Regions from separate parts of the Spectribacter hydrogenoxidans genome, predicted to be linked through region 2. Evidence: riboswitches for the same ligand, from Rfam matches in the RefSeq annotation. Region 2 holds a riboswitch; the other holds the start of a gene.

The links. A riboswitch is a leader RNA that binds a small molecule or an ion and turns the genes downstream of it on or off. The one in region 2 is predicted to bind S-adenosylmethionine.
Region 1: linked by a shared signal. The riboswitch ahead of metK (methionine adenosyltransferase) and the one ahead of RM532_RS11160 (O-succinylhomoserine sulfhydrylase) in region 2 are both predicted to bind S-adenosylmethionine.

The regions. Positions count from the first base shown of each region.
Region 1 covers NZ_JAVRIB010000015.1:10,025-17,931, forward strand. The annotation lists gene brxL (protease Lon-related BREX system protein BrxL) at 1-526, shown strand, start outside; gene RM532_RS13175 (hypothetical protein) at 681-1,073, shown strand; gene metK (methionine adenosyltransferase) at 1,076-2,362, opposite strand; SAM riboswitch at 2,528-2,604, opposite strand; gene RM532_RS13185 (hypothetical protein) at 2,661-3,137, opposite strand; gene RM532_RS13190 (hypothetical protein) at 3,306-3,758, shown strand; gene RM532_RS13195 (hypothetical protein) at 3,959-4,744, shown strand; gene RM532_RS13200 (HD domain-containing protein) at 5,024-5,995, opposite strand; gene RM532_RS13205 (Arm DNA-binding domain-containing protein) at 6,015-7,247, opposite strand; gene RM532_RS13210 (hypothetical protein) at 7,240-7,473, opposite strand; gene RM532_RS15965 (helix-turn-helix domain-containing protein) at 7,498-7,824, shown strand.
Region 2 covers NZ_JAVRIB010000011.1:27,522-35,428, forward strand. The annotation lists gene RM532_RS11150 (CvpA family protein) at 26-568, shown strand; gene purF (amidophosphoribosyltransferase) at 571-2,082, shown strand; SAM riboswitch at 2,133-2,209, shown strand; gene RM532_RS11160 (O-succinylhomoserine sulfhydrylase) at 2,268-3,458, shown strand; gene RM532_RS11165 (ferritin-like domain-containing protein) at 3,485-4,249, shown strand; gene RM532_RS11170 (UDP-2,3-diacylglucosamine diphosphatase) at 4,253-4,975, opposite strand; gene RM532_RS11175 (peptidylprolyl isomerase) at 4,992-5,564, opposite strand; gene dusA (tRNA dihydrouridine(20/20a) synthase DusA) at 5,564-6,571, opposite strand; gene RM532_RS11185 (hypothetical protein) at 6,716-6,868, opposite strand; gene RM532_RS11190 (quinone-dependent dihydroorotate dehydrogenase) at 6,964-7,907, shown strand, end outside.

The sequences.
Region 1 (7,907 bases), on a different contig from region 2:
GACCACCGGGTCTGGTGGTCACCTTGGTCTATATCGACTTGAAACGCAGGCAACGAGTGGTAATGGCAAGCTGACAACCTCGGGATTGGGCTCAAGCGCGGCCGCGAAAGAACCTCTGAAGGTTGCGCACGACTATTTCAAGGCGAATATCTCCCGCGTCAGCACCATGACGAGGGCGGGGGAGTTCGACTTGCACCTGCACATCGTCGAGTTAAACAATACCGGGCCGGCCAAACAGATGACGCTTCCGGCATTTCTAGCTTACTGCTCGGGCACGATGGGGCGGCCGCTTCAGAGTCAAATGTTGGTGCTAGGCGACATGAGCCTAGGTGGCAACATCGTTCCAACGGAAAATCTCGCCGAAGTACTGCAGGTTGGCATGGATTCCGGCGCTAAAAAGGTGCTGCTACCAATGAGCAGTGCCAAAGATATTGCGTCTGTGCCCAGCGAATTGTTCTCCAAGTTTCAGGTCAGCTTTTACTCTGACCCGGTCGATGCCGTGTTCAAGGCGCTCGGCGTTGATTGAAGCTGATGGACTCAGCTCACCTTTCCAACAGAACACGTGGATTGTTGAGAGCCTGTTTCTCGGCGGACAAGCTGGTTAAGCAGTAATGCATACGAGTGATTCGCGTGATCGGTTAACCGATATTCTCTTCTACGGTCTTTATCTCGACCCGCGCATGCTCACGGACCGCGGGGTGCAACCGCGCAACCCGCGGCTGGCCTCGGTACCGGATCACCAGCTTTGCATTGGTCACCTCTCCACTATTGTGCGGTCGCCCGGTGATCATGCATTCGGGGTTGTTTACTCGCTCACCCACGATGAAATCCGCGAGCTTTACCGGGACTCTGGCTTGGATGTCTACGGACCGGAGGCCGTCATCGCCGAACTCTTCGACGGCCCCAGCATCCCCGCCGTCTGCTGGATTCTGCGCGAACCGCCGTCGCCCGACGAGCAGAACCCCGACCTCGTCGAAAAGCTCGGCCGGGCGATGGCCGAGGCGGGCCTTCCCGCCATCGACCTGTCCCGGCACACGGCCGCCGCCGTGATGGGCGTGACTGCGCCATGCTAGGATCAGTAGCGATTCGCCCACCAGGCGCGCATCTCGTCGCTGACCTGCCCGGCGCCATGCAGTTCCTTCATGAAGCGGGACAGCTGCCGTTGCTTTTCCGGCGCGCCGGGTCCGAGCCCGAGTTCTGCCCGCAGCGCATCGACCCGGGCCGTCGATTCCCACGTGAATTCCGGCAGCTCCCGCCCGAAGTGGCCGAAAGCCGCGGTCGCCGCATAGATCGGTCGTGTCAGCTCGAGGTCCCGGATGATGCCCGCCGGCGACAGATCGAAGACCCGATGGACGGCCTGTTCAATCTCCGCCTCCTCAATGCTGGCGGTGCCATGAGTGTCCACACGCACCGACACCGGGGCTGCTCGGCCGATCGCATAGGCCAGTTGCACGGTGGCCTTCGACGCCAGCTCCGCGGCCATCACCGTCTTGGCGACCCATCGCGCCGCATACGCGGCTGACCGGTCAACCTTGGTCGGGTCCTTGCCCGAGAATGCGCCACCGCCATGCGGACAGCTCCCGCCATAGGTGTCCACGATGATCTTGCGCCCGGTCAGCCCGGTATCCGCGTGGGGGCCGCCGGCCTCGAATCGCCCGCCGGGGTTGACCAGGCACTGGGAGTGGGGGCGCATCAGTGCCTTGGGCATGATCGGCGACACGACCTGTTGCATGACCTGGTTATGGAGCTCGATCTCATCGAGGGTGCCATCGGTCTGGGTGGAGACCACTACGGTTTCAATGGTCGCCGGGCGGCCGTCCTCATAGCCGAGCGTCACCTGGGCCTTGGCGTCCGGGCGCAGCCAGAGCAGGGTGCCGTCCCCGCGCAGCCGCTTGTGCTGCTGCATGATCCGGTGTGCCAGGCGGATGGCCAATGGCATCAGCTCCGGGGTCTCGTCACAGGCGTATCCGAACATCAGGCCCTGATCGCCGGCCCCGAGTTCGCCATCCTCGTGAACGACGGCCCCGGCGATCTCCACCGACTGGCCGTGCACCCGCAGGAGCACCTCGCAGCGGTCGGGGTCGATGCCGGGAAAGCTGTCGTTGTAGCCGGTCTCGCGCAGGACGCCACGGACCAGCCCGTCCAGCTCGCCACGCAGCTGCTCGAAGTGCCGTTCGTCGCGAAAGCCGAATTCGCCGGCCACCACCACGAGGTTGTCGGCCAGCAGGGTTTCGCAGGCGACCCGCGCGTGGGCGTCCAGCGTCAGACAGCGGTCGAGGACGGTATCCGAGATGCGGTCGGCCAGCTTGTCGGGGTGGCCGTCGGAGACCGACTCGGAGGTGAAGAGATAGCGCTGCGTCATGATCCGATTCCTCGTCCCCGAACAGAAACACCGGCAGGTGTCGGTCGGGGAGTGAACCGGATACCGCCGCTTTAGCCGTACTTGTATCCCGCCCGCAAGTTGGTACTTAAATCGGCGGCTGCCCGGCACCCGGGCAATAAAAAACCCGCTCAGCGAATACGCCAAAGCGGGCCTTTCCAGGTCGCTTTAGCGGCATTTGTTACGCGCCCGCAAGCTGAGCTCAAATCGGCGCGATGTGAAGACTAGCAGCGCTACCGAGGCCCTGCAAATGCGTCGCCGAGATTGGACGGGCCCGTGTTCAGGACAACGCCGCCATCAGATCGTCCTGGTGCTGCCACTCGAACTCGCGCTTGATTTCGTATCGCACGAGCACCCAAAAGTCCGGCTTGGGCTCGCCGGATTCGGCCTCGAGCCAGGTTCTGGCGTCATCCAGGCAATCGCGAAGGGTGGCGGCAATCAGCGACCAGTCCGGCTTCGGATCGTATTCGTACTGGGAATAGACCAGCCAGCTCGGCGAGGTGTGGCCGTGGAAGGCGTGGTGTGCCAGCTGCGGGGTGGGGTAGCACTCGCGGAACCGGGGATGGAGGCTGCCGTAATGCTGATGCAGGAACTGATCGACGAACACCAGGCTGAGCATGGCAGCCCGCATGCGACTGCGGTCTCTGGACCGACGAATCACCTGCTCGGTGCCGCACTGGCAGATTCTCGTGCGCTCCCGATCCTTCAACGGCTGGGCCTCGAACCAGGCGAATGTTTCCGGCAGGGAGGTGGCCATATCTGATCTCTCCGTGACGTTTTCTGGGCTTTTCCGACACGCCCTGTCGGATGGATCTGCCAATAATGGACAGCGCGCAGCAAACGTCGCAGGGTGAGCGGTGTCTAGCGGGCAGCCTGACGCGAAAATTGCCAAGCGGCTAGTCTCGACGTCTCGGGAGCGGATGCCATGAGCCAGATCAACCGATTGGAAGAACCCACATTGCAGCTCCTGTCATTGCTAGTCGCGGGCGTGCTTCTGAGCGGTTGCGTTGCAACCGGCGAACCCCGCATGCGGACGCTCTCGGAATTCCAGTACGGCGACCGCGATACCGGGACCATCCGTGACAGCAACTATCAGCGGCAAGGCGATATCCAGCAGCGGGGCGACGACTACATCATCCGCGACAATCTGTACCGCGCGAAGTACCGGCTGGACCGGCAGGCCGACGGCAGCTATACCGTGCGTGACTCCAATTACCAGCCCGTGGGCGAGATCAGTGCGCCTGACGCCGGCGGCACGCGTCGGGTGCGGGATGGCGGCTACCGTCCTAAGGGGCGTATAGAAAGCAGAGATGGTGAGACGATTTATCGGGACCCGAGCTATAAAAAACGCTTGGGAACGGAACTTGAGCTGGAATGACGTCCGGTTCGAAGGCCGAAAGCCACGTGTTAGCGGTGACGAACTAGTATTCCATCGAGTCTCTGGCAGTTTACGGCCATCCTGAGCCACCCTTCCGACGGCGTGACAGATCCTGACGCGGCAAGAGTCGTCGCCATCGCGGCTGTCGGGCCCCGAGCCAGCGTAGCGACTCCATCCCATCGACTAATGGAGAAGCTCACATGGGAAACTCGGAAGTAGATAGCAAAGAGCCTCGTGGTTGCTGGACGCTGCCCAAACTGCACTTGCGCGCCGCAACGCGAGAGTTTGGCCGGTACTTGTGGTGCTGGGCACCGGCACCAATCGAGGGTGACTGGCATTTGACCGTGGCTGTGGCCAACGTCGGCGGTGGCTGGCGCGTCGCTGATCGCCACTTCGGGGATGAAGCCTCGGCCTACCGGGCGGCGGCCCGTTACAACGCAGCTCGGGGCGTCGAACACGGCGCCATGGAACGAATCCGAGCATCTGCTGCGGCGGCGCCGGCAAGAGGCGTGTCATTCAGACTGCCGAAGGCTTTCGAGTTCTCGAGCAACGTTTTCGAGGGTTTTCAGCGGTACGCGGAACCCTGGAAAGAGGCCGCATGGCCTGTCCCCCGGCCAGACTTTCCGTTGCAGCTGTCCGAGGAAAGTGAAGCCGCGGCCGAGGACCAGCTAGCCGGTTGCTATTGGGCTTGGTCCGTGGTCGAGTTGATTGCTGGATGGGGCGTGTGTGCCATCGCGGCGAATCGGGCGGGTGTATACGTCAGCCCGGAGTTCGTCTCCGGTATTCGCGAGATGGCTACCGCTGCAGCGGATGCAAATAACCATTATCGCGGCGTGTCCAAGGCTCAGGCCGCTCGCATTATCGCGAGCGGCCAGTTTGCTGATGGATGTGTCGGGGCTCATCTCGACCAATTGCTGCGCGCCGGCAAGTATCACTATTCGCTGACAACCGGGCCTGATTCCGGAGGAGGACAGGGCGCCATCTGACAGGTGGTCCTCGGGCACCGTTGGCGGTTAACAGATACCGGTAGTGCCGGCGCGACCGTCGTTTCATGGCGCGCCGAGTATCAGCATCGCGGCGTATATGAGAATAAAGCCCAGTGCGATCATCATCAGGCGCTCGTATGGATTCATGGCGCTTCTCCGGTTTGTTGTTGTTATTGATCGGAATCGGCGTCGTCGGATATGCAGTTGCCCCGCATGGCCCGGCTCGCCGCCGAGCCATGCATGGCAACGCGTTGTGGCGGCGGCGGGCCGCCGGTGGGGTCAATGCGGCAGCGCGTGCTGCTCGCTTACCAGCGTCTGATGCGCCAGTACAGGTAGCGCGGCGAGCTGTTGCCCGGCCAACGTCTCACCCAGTAGGGCCGACAAACGCCGGCCATTGGCCAGACCGGCACTGATCCGGTCGGCGTACACCACGATGTCGGCGCCCACGAAACGCGCGCGATGGCGCATCGCATTAGGTTGTCCGATGTACCCGAGCATGTAGTTCAGGGCGGCAGCCAGATCCGGCGCGCGCGAGCGCAGCCACTCCAGGTGTCTATCCAGCAGACGACTGGTCTGCACCCCGTGGTCGACCAGCTTGTAGTGCACCGGCCGGGTGTCGTTGTCACCCACGGTCCGGATTTTTCCCAAGTCGTGCATCAGGGCGACGACCTTGATGAGATCACACTCTACTGGTGTAAGCGCTCCCTCAGTCAGCCGATCACACAGCGCCATCACATGCATGCTGTGGATCAGTAGACCGCCTCGGGCGGCGTGGTGATGCCCCAGACTCCCCCGGCAGGTCAGGATCGCCGGGCTGATACGGGTATCGAGTAGCACCCGGTTGATGAAACGACGCAGCGGCTCGGGGTCCAGCTTGCCCACCATGGTCTCGAGCGCTTCGAGCGCGGCAACGGCCGCCTCGGGACACAGCGACCGCGGCAGCAGCCGGGCTGCATTCCTGATCTCCGGCTCACTGATGGTATGCAGGGCCCGCAGATCGCCGATCACGCGGCCCCCGAATCGGCGGACATACAGCGCCGCCTGGACCGGAACGGGCCGATGGACTGGCAGATTCCCCAGCAGGCCGGATTCCGGCCAGACGTAGGCGTCGATCGAATCCCTGCTGTCCTCCAGGGTCGCCGTGGCGAACCACTTGCCGCCGGATGTCTGGCGCTGGGTCACGTCGGTCAGCAGATACTGGCCCTGGACGATGCTGTTGAGACGCGTAGGCGCCTTGTCGAGTGCTGTCATGACAGCCTCCTTTTTCTTATTAATGGGGCGTTGTTGCGTTATGGGACGCAGGGACTGCGCCAACGCCTGAGTGCGCGTCCCTGTGCGAGGTGATCTGACCGGCCAGCAGCCGCTCCATGGCCGAGCCGTCGCGCCGTGTCAGATTCGGCACGAATCGCGAGTAGGTCTTGAACAGCATGGTGGTATCGCTGTGGCCGAGCTGTCGGGCCACCCACTCCGGGTTCTCGCCCGCCCCCAGCCAGAGCGTGGCTGCCGTATGCCGGGTCTGGTACGGCCGGCGCCGCTCCAGGCCCAGATACCGAAGTAGGGGGAACCAGACCCGGTTGTTGACGTTATCCAGATCCAGCGGCGCCCCGGCGGCATTGCAGAACACGAAGTCCGACAGGCTGGCGGTGGCCTCGTGCTGTACCTGTAATGCCTCCAGCACCGGCTGACTGAGGTCGACCTCGCGCTGGGACCCATCCGTCTTGGTGGTTTCCAGGCGCCCGCGCACCAGGTTTCGACGCACCAGAATCTGGCGCCGCTCGAAGTCCACGTAGCGCCACTGCAAGCCGTGTAGCTCGCCCGTGCGCAGGCCGGTGAAGAACCGCACGATCAGATACGGCCGATAATCGGGCCGCACCGTATCGATCAGGGACCGGACCTCGGCCATGGAGAAGGGGTGAATATCCACCCGCTGCTGCTTGAGCCGCTTGATGCGATCCACCGGATTGGTGAAGTCGTAGCGCTCACCCGCCTCGCCAAGGATCTGGCCATGGATCTGGATGATGCGGTTGACCGTCTTGGCTGATAGCCCCGGATTGCCCGAGCGGCCCGGCACTTCCACCAGCCGCGCCCGGAACGCTAGGATCCCGGCCTTGGTGATCTCGCCCACCGGCTGCTCGCCGAACGCGGGAATCAGGTGCCGGTCGAGCGTGGAGCGAATGGTGGCGCAATGCGAATTCCGCCACGCGGGTCGATTCTCGGTAAACCAGGTCTCTGCGAACTCTCTATATAGAGGCGTGCCCTGGACAGCCTGGGTGCCACTGGCGGCGACAGGGCCGGCAAACCGGCTCGCATTCTTGCTGCCCGGGAAATAGCGCGCGTAGTCGAAGGTGCCCAGGGTGATCTCGGCTTCGATCTTGTCGAGCACCTTCTGCATGCGTTTCCGGTTGGACGCGTTGTCCGTGAGTTTCGTGTACTCACGGCAGCGTTGGCCCTGGTAGCGGAAGTCGAAGAAGAGCTGGCCATTGTTAGCGCGAATACTAGACATGGCAGTTCGCTCCATTCGCCATCGGAATGGAGGTATCGAAGGCCGGCTGCATGAACATGTCCGCTTCGATGGCCTCCCAGATGTATAGAATCTTGCGTCCGTTGAACGGCCGAAAGTAATGACGTCCTTCGAGGAGGACTGAATCCTTCAGCCGTTCACGAATTGTTCTCGCGTCATACTTGATGCGTGCTGACAGCTCGTTAGTCGTGAGATACGTTTGTGTCATAGTGTTTCCTGATGCGCAGGGTATATGATCAAGTGCGACACAAATGTATCAACTAATGATACAAACGTCAATAATAAGATTCATATTCGGCGAGGGGAGCCGTCCGTGATTCGTATCCTTTTCAAACAACTCCTTGATCAGAAAGCGTTTACTGAGCGCCGGCGCATAACCATGAATGAGGTTTGCGCTGAGACAGGGCTATCCAGACCAACGTTGTCGCGCATCGCGAATACGCCGGGATACCGGACCAACACGGATACGATCGACACCCTGTGCAGGTACTTCGAGTGCCAGCCTGGAGAGTTACTCACGTGGGTCGATGAAGACGCCGACGGTCGAAATGGAGGCTGACTAACTTCGATCGAGCCAATGCTGGGCCATGGCTGGGCCATATTTGGGCCATGAGCCGGAGTGCTGCCCGTCGCTTTGCAGTG
Region 2 (7,907 bases):
GACGCCCTCGCAGCGATAGCCGCCGGTGATCTGGATCGACTACGCGATTCTGGCCGTGATCGCCGTTTCGGCCATGGTCGGGTTCTTCCGTGGCTTCTTTCGCGAGGCGATTGGCCTGGCCACGTGGATCGTGGCCTTCTGGCTGGCATTCCGCTTCGCCACGCCGGCCGCCGGCATGCTTGAAGGCTGGATTTCCGTGGGCTCCGCGCGTCTGGCCGTGGCCTTTGGCGTGCTGTTCATCGCCGTGCTCATCATCGGGGCGGTATTCAATCACCTGATGGCCGGGCTGGTCGACCGTACCGGGTTTGCCGGCACCGATCGCGGCCTGGGCGGCCTGTTCGGGGTGCTGCGCGGGGCCGCGCTGCTGGTGTTGCTGGTGCTCATTGCCGGGCTCACGCCGGTGCCCCGGGACGACTGGTGGGATCAGTCGCTGTTCGTCGGGCATCTGGAGCGGGGCGCCGTCTGGCTGCGGGACTGGCTGCCGGAAGAACTGGCCTCGGAAATCCGCTTCGACCCGCCGGTGCCTACTGACACGGCGCCAACCAACGATACGGGAGACAACGCCTGACCATGTGTGGAATTGCCGGAATGGTCGCCCAGGGGCCGGTCAATCAGGACATCTACGATGCACTGACCGTCCTGCAGCACCGCGGGCAGGACGCCGCCGGCATCATCACCACGCAGGATGGGCGTCTGCACCTGCGCAAGGACAATGGACTGGTGCGGGATGTCTTCCGTACCGAGCACATGGTGCGCCTTCAGGGCAACGCTGGGGTCGGGCATGTGCGCTATCCCACGGCGGGGGTGGAATCCTCGGCCGAGGCCCAGCCGTTCTACGTGAACACGCCCTACGGCATTTGCCTGTCGCACAATGGCAATCTTACCAATGCCGGCGAGCTCAGCGAGGCATTGTTCCGCGCCGATCGCCGCCATCTGAATACCGATTCGGATAGCGAAATCCTGCTCAATGCGTTCGCCCACGAGCTGATGCTGCGCGGTGGGCTGACGCTCAACGAAAACGATGTGTTCGAGTCGGTGGCAGCCCTGCATCGCCGCTGTCGCGGGGCCTATGCGGCGGTGGCCATGATCACCGGCTACGGGCTGGTGGCATTCCGTGATCCGAACGGCATCCGGCCGGTGGTCTACGGCAAGCGTACCGGGCCGGCGGGTACCGATTACATGGTGGCCTCGGAAAGTGTCGCGCTTGATGCGCTGGGGTTCGAACTGATTGGTGACATCCAGCCGGGCGAGGCGGTGGTGATCACGCTCGACGGCCAGCTTCATGTACGCCAGTGCGCGGAAAAGCCGGTGGTGTCGCCCTGTATCTTCGAATACGTCTATCTGGCGCGGCCGGACTCGGTTATCGACAATGTTTACGTGTACAAGTCGCGGCTGCGCATGGGCACCTACCTGGCCGACAAGATAAAGCGGGAATGGGCTGACCACGATATCGATGTGGTGATCCCGATACCCTCGACCTCACGCACGGCGGCGGTGGAACTGGCGGCCCAGCTGGACGTGAAGTACCGCGAGGGCTTCATCAAGAATCGCTACATCGGCCGCACCTTCATCATGCCGGGGCAGCAGCAGCGCAAGAAATCCGTGCGCCAGAAGCTCAACCCCATCGACCTGGAGTTCGCCGGCAAGAACGTGCTGCTGGTGGACGACTCCATCGTACGCGGCACCACCTCGCAGCAGATCATCCAGATGGCCCGCGAGGCGGGTGCCAACAAGGTGTACTTTGCCTCCGCCGCCCCGCCGGTTCGCTACCCCAACGTCTACGGCATCGATATGCCGTCGGCCAGCGAACTGGTGGCGCATGGCTACGACGAGGACGAAATCTGCCGCATCATCGGCGCCGACCGTCTGATCTACCAGGACATGGACGACCTGCGACGGGCGGTGCAGAAGGGCAATCCGCATATCCAGCGGTTCGAGGATTCGGTATTCACCGGCGATTACGTCACCGCCGATATCAACGATGACTACCTGTCGCAACTGGAGCTGTTCCGCTCCGATTCGGCCAAGGAGCAGCGCCGCAGCGCCCCGGGCGCGGTGATCGAACTGCATAACGCGCGCTGAACCCGACCCGCATCAACTTGACCCGGCTGCCGGGGCAGGGCTAGTCTTTAGCTGCGAAGTGCGCCGATTTGTGACCAGCTTGCGGGCGCGTAATAAATACTGCTAAATCGGGCATGACCCGCTTCGCACGCGGGTTTTTTTGTGCCCGCAAACAATGTCTTATCGTGTTGTAACGGGTGATCGAAATGAATGAGAACGACCAACCCACCTGGGGCACCGCCACCCGCGGCGTGCGGGCCGGCCGCAGCCGCACGCCCGAAGGCGAGCACAGCGAACCCATCTTCGCCACGTCCAGTTTCGTGTTCGATTCGGCCGACCAGGCCGCGGCCCGCTTCGCCGGCGACGAGCCCGGCAACATCTACTCACGCTTCACCAATCCCACCGTCCGCGCCTTCGGCGAACGGCTGGCGGCGATGGAAGGCGGCGAGTGCTGCGTGGCCACGTCGTCGGGCATGTCCGCGATCCTGTCCACCTGCCTCGGGCTGCTGGAGCAGGGCGATCATATCGTGGCTGCCAACACCCTGTTCGGCTCCACCATCAGCCTGTTCAACAACTACCTGGGCAAGCTGGGCATCCGCACCAGTTACGTGGCGACCACGGATGTCGACGCCTGGTGCGATGCGGTTACGCCCGACACGCGGATGCTGTTCGTGGAGACCCCGTCGAATCCGCTCACCGAGGTGGTGGATATCGCCGCGCTGGCGCAGGTCGCCCGTGAGCACGACTGCTGGCTGGTGGTCGACAACTGCTTCTGCACCCCGGCGCTGCAGAAACCGTTCGATTTCGGCGCCGATATCGTCATTCATTCCGCCACCAAGTTCCTGGACGGCCAGGGCCGGGCGCTGGGCGGCGCGGTGATCGGGGACGCCGAGACCGTGGGCGAGAAGGTGTTTGGTTTCCTGCGCACGGCCGGGCCGGCGATGAGCCCGTTCAATGCCTGGATTTTCCACAAGGCGCTGGAAACCCTGGAAGTGCGCATGCGTGCCCACAGCGAGAACGCCCATACGCTGGCGACCTGGCTGGAGGCACAACCGGGCATCACACGGGTGCATTACCCCGGGCTGGCGTCGCATCCCCAGCACGAACTGGCGAGCCGTCAGCAGACCGGCTTCGGGGGTATTGTGGCATTCGAGGTGGCCGGCGGCCGGGCCGGGGTCTGGCAGGTGATCAACGGCACCCGCATGCTGTCGATCACCGCCAATCTTGGCGACACCCGGACCACCATCGTGCATCCGGCCAGCACCACGCATTCGCGGATTTCCGCCGAGGAACGCGCCCGCGCCGGCATCGGCGACGGACTGGTGCGGATTTCGGCCGGCCTGGAGAATGTCGAGGACATCATTGCCGATCTCGAGCCAGGGCTGGCAGCCCTTTGACGCGCGATGACATCCATTCGGCTCTGATGGCCGACGATCCGGTGGACAAGTGCCGCCGGGTCGACGAACTGGCTGTCGGGGATGCCGGTGTGCTGGCAGGCGAGACCGGCGAATCGCCGGTCATCGCCATGCCCGGCCGGCCGTCGCGGCCGCAGCTGGTGCACCCGGCGAAGCTGCCGCGGCGCGGCCTGGGGACGGTCGAGAGCCGCGCCGCGCTGGTTCATGCCATCGCCCATATCGAGTTCAATGCCATCAATCTGGGGCTGGACGCCGCCTGGCGTTTCACCGGCATGCCGGCCGACTTCTACCGCGACTGGCTGCGGGTTGCCGCGGACGAGACGCGGCACTTTCGCTTGCTGAGCGAACGGCTGGGCGAGCTCGGATTCGCCTACGGCGATTTCGACGCCCACAACGGATTGTGGGAAGCCGCAGTAAAAACGGCGCACGACGTACTGGTGCGCATGGCGCTGGTCCCGCGTGTGCTGGAGGCCCGTGGGCTGGATGTCACGCCCGGGATGATCAAGCGCCTCACCGGCGCCGGCGACCGGGAAACGGTGGCCATCCTGGAAATCATCCTGGAAGAGGAGGTGCCGCACGTGGCCATCGGCACCCGCTGGTTTCGGTATTGCTGCGAGCAGCGCGGCGAGGATCCGGACACGCTGTTTCCGCACCTGCTCGAGACCTACATGAACGGCGGGCCGCCCGGCCCGTATAACTTCCCGGACCGGCGGCGGGCCGGGTTTGCCGAGTCCGAGCTCGAGTATCTCCAAGAGCGAAACTCGTCCGCTTAGCGGCTATATCAGGGGATGGCGCTCCCATCCCGAGTTGTCCAGCGTAAGCACCTCACCATGATCCTGTCGCCAGTCGGCCAGCACCAGCCGATGAGCGTTTTCGCCGTCGACCGTGAGCTCATGATCGGCGGGGCGGTGGGTGTGGCCGTGGATCAGTAACCGGGTTTCCCGTTCGGCCATGAAGGCCCGCACTGTTTGCCGGTTGACGTCCATTATCTCCGGATTGCTGCGGCGGCCGCGCAGGCGGCTGCGCCAGCGTGCATAGCGGGCGATCCACTGTCGCTGCCACAGGGGTAGGGCCAGCATCCGGTCGAGCCAGTCGGGGTCGGTATAGCGGGCGCGGAAACGCTGGTGGGCGAGGTCGTCGGTGCACAGGCGGTCCCCGTGCGACAGCACCACCCGACGGCCGTCAAAGTCCAGGGTGGCCGGATCCTCGAGCAGGGTGAGTCCGGCGGCGTCCGCGAACGCGTTGCCCACCGCGAAGTCCCGATTGCCGCGCATGAAGTAAACCGGTACGCCCTGATCGGCCAGCCGGCGGATGCCGGCCACGGTGTCCGCGTGGGTGCGCAGCCCGCCGTCGTCGCCCACCCAGTACTCGAACAGGTCGCCGAGGATGTAGAGCGCTTCGGCCGCGCGGGCGGGGCCGGCGAGGTAGCGCTGCATGACGCCGGTCAGCACTGGTCGCCGGGGCTCCAGATGCAGGTCGGCAATGAAATGCAGCGCCACGCTGCCGGTATCCGCGTCAGGGCTCGATGACTTCCGCCGATTCGATCAACGCGGTTTCCTGCGGGGCGTCCTGGCGGAACGGGCCGGCGGCGCCGGTGGGCAGGGCGGCGATCTTGTCGATCACTTCCATGCCGGCAACCACGCGCCCGAACACGGCATAGCCGGCATTGCCGGGGCCCTGGTCCAGCGGCTTGTTGTCGCTGAGGTTGACGAAGAACTGGGAGGTGGCGGAATTTGGATCGCTGGTACGTGCCATCGACAGGGTTCCGCGTTCGTTATCCAGGCCGTTATCCGCCTCGTTGCGGATCGGGTCCCGGGTGGACTTGCGGTCGAAATCCTCGGTAAAGCCGCCACCCTGGATCACGAAGCCGGGAATCACCCGGTGAAAGATGGTGCCGTCGTAGAAACCGTCGCGCACGTAGGTCAGGAAGTTGTCGACGGTTTTGGGGGCCTGGTCGGCGAACATCTCGATGCGGATCTCGCCGAGGCTGGTATCCATTCGGACCATCGGATTGGTCTCCTGGGCATGGGTGGACAGGGACACGACGACGGCCAGCAGGCCGGCACCGAGCCGGGACAGGGTGCGCATCAGGCGACCTCCGCGGTGGATTGTTCGGGGACCTCGGCCAGCGCGGCCAGCAGAATTTCGATGCCGGCGCCGGGACGATGGGCCTGTTCACTCAGCATCCGTCGCCAGCGCCGTCCCCCCGGACAGCCATGGAAAAGCCCCAGCAGATGGCGGGTGATGTGCTTGAGTTGGGCGCCATCATGCATGGCGTGCTCGACGTAGGGCAACAGTGCCCGGATGGCGTCGTGACGGGTGATTGGCTCGTCGGCTTGACCGAACATCTGCCGGTCAACGCCGGCCAGCAGCCACGGGCGCTGGTAGGCGGCCCGGCCGATCATCACCCCGTCCACCCGGGTCAGGGCCTGCCTGGCCTGGTCGAGAGTTTCGATGCCGCCGTTGAGCACCACGCGCAGGGCCGGGAAATCGCGCTTGAGGCGGTACACCCGTTCGTAGTCCAGTGACGGCACCTCGCGGTTGGCCTTGGGCGACAGCCCGGAGAGCCAGGCCTTGCGGGCATGCACGATCAGTGTCTCGCAGCCGGCATTCGCCACCTGCGTGGCAAACGCATGCAGAAACGCATAGTCGTCCTGGTGATCGATGCCGATGCGGGTCTTCACCGTCACCGGCAGCGGGGCGGCTGCCCGCATGGCCGACACGCAATCGGCCACCCGGGCCGGTTCGGCCATCAGGCAGGCGCCGAATGCGCCATTCTGAACGCGGTCCGATGGGCAGCCCACGTTGATGTTGATCTCGGCATAGCCGTAGTCGGCAGCGGCGCACGCCGCCATCGCCATGTCTGCCGGGTCACATCCGCCTACCTGCAGCGCCACCGGGTGTTCCACCGGATCGAATGCCAGGAGCCGGTCGCGGTCGCCGTGCCGGATGGCGCTGGTCGTCACCATCTCGGTATACAGCCGTGCGTGCCGCGTCAGCTGCCGGTGAAACACCCGGCAATGGCGATCGGTCCACTGCATCATCGGGGCGACGCAGAAGCGGTGTTCGCGGTTGTCGCTGAGCGTATGCGTCATGGAACGGGTTCAAAGAACGCGGCTTCAAGACCGCGCACGGCCGTGGTCATGAGCCGGGTCTGAAACGGGAGGCGCGGGCGTTTACCCGATTTCGTCGAACGGGTCGACAGGCCGGCCGAGGCAAAGGGCCCGGCCGTGTCGTGCCTAGGCCTCGCTTTCCTCGACCACCGGCGGCTCCTGGGGCGTTACCGGCGACAGCTGCGGGCCCGGAGTCTCGACCGTGGTTTCCAGCACGAAGAAGGTGCCGGCGGCCATCACTGCCACGCCGAGCACCATGAGAATGGCATCGATACGCATTGTTGGTTCTCCCGCGTCTGGTTTCACGTGGATGTTAAACCGACGGGTGGCCGCTGTCATCCGAATGGGTCGCGGGCGTCGGGCATAATGCGCGTATGTATCGACTGGCCCGCCGCGCGCTGTTCGCGCTCGATCCCGAAAAAGCCCATGCCCTGACGCTGACGGGTCTGGCGCGCACCGCCTCGGTCAATGCCCTGTTGTTCGGCGCCCGCGTCCCGTCGTCACCACGCCGGGTGATGGGACTGGATTTTCCCAATCCGGTGGGACTGGCGGCCGGCCTGGACAAGGACGGCCGCTGCGTCGACGGACTGGGAGCACTGGGCTTCGGCTTTCTGGAGATCGGCACGGTGACCCCGCGCCCGCAGCCCGGCAATCCGCGGCCGCGGGTGTTCCGCGTGCCCGAGGCCGGGGCCCTGATCAACCGCCTGGGTTTCAACAACGACGGCGTCGAGGCGCTGATCGAACGGCTTTCCGGACGATGCTATCGCGGCATTCTCGGCATCAATATCGGCAAGAACGCCACCACGGCGCTGGCGCAGGCGGCCGACGACTATCTGTGGGCGCTCGAGCGGGTCTATCCGCAGGCCGATTACGTCACGGTCAATATTTCCTCGCCGAACACCCGAGGTTTGCGCGAGCTGCAGGCAGGCGCGGTGCTGGATGCATTGCTGGCCGATCTGAAGGCTGCGCAGCAGCGGCTGGCGGATCAGCACGGGCGATACGTGCCGCTGGCGGTCAAGGTGGCGCCGGATCTGGACGCTGCCGCGTTGCAGACCATGGCGGACAGCTTCCGGCGAGCGGCGGTGGACGCGGTGATTGCGACCAACACCACCATCAGCCGGCCCGGCCTCCGCGGACATCCGCTGGCCGAACAGCAGGGTGGCCTGAGCGGCGCGCCGCTGGCGCCCCTGGCCAATCAGGTGATCGCCGGATTGGCCGATGCGCTGGCCGGAGAGATGCCGATCATCGGCGTGGGCGGGATCGACAGCGGCGAGACCGCGCGCGCCAAGATCGCGGCGGGGGCGAGTCTGGTGCAGAT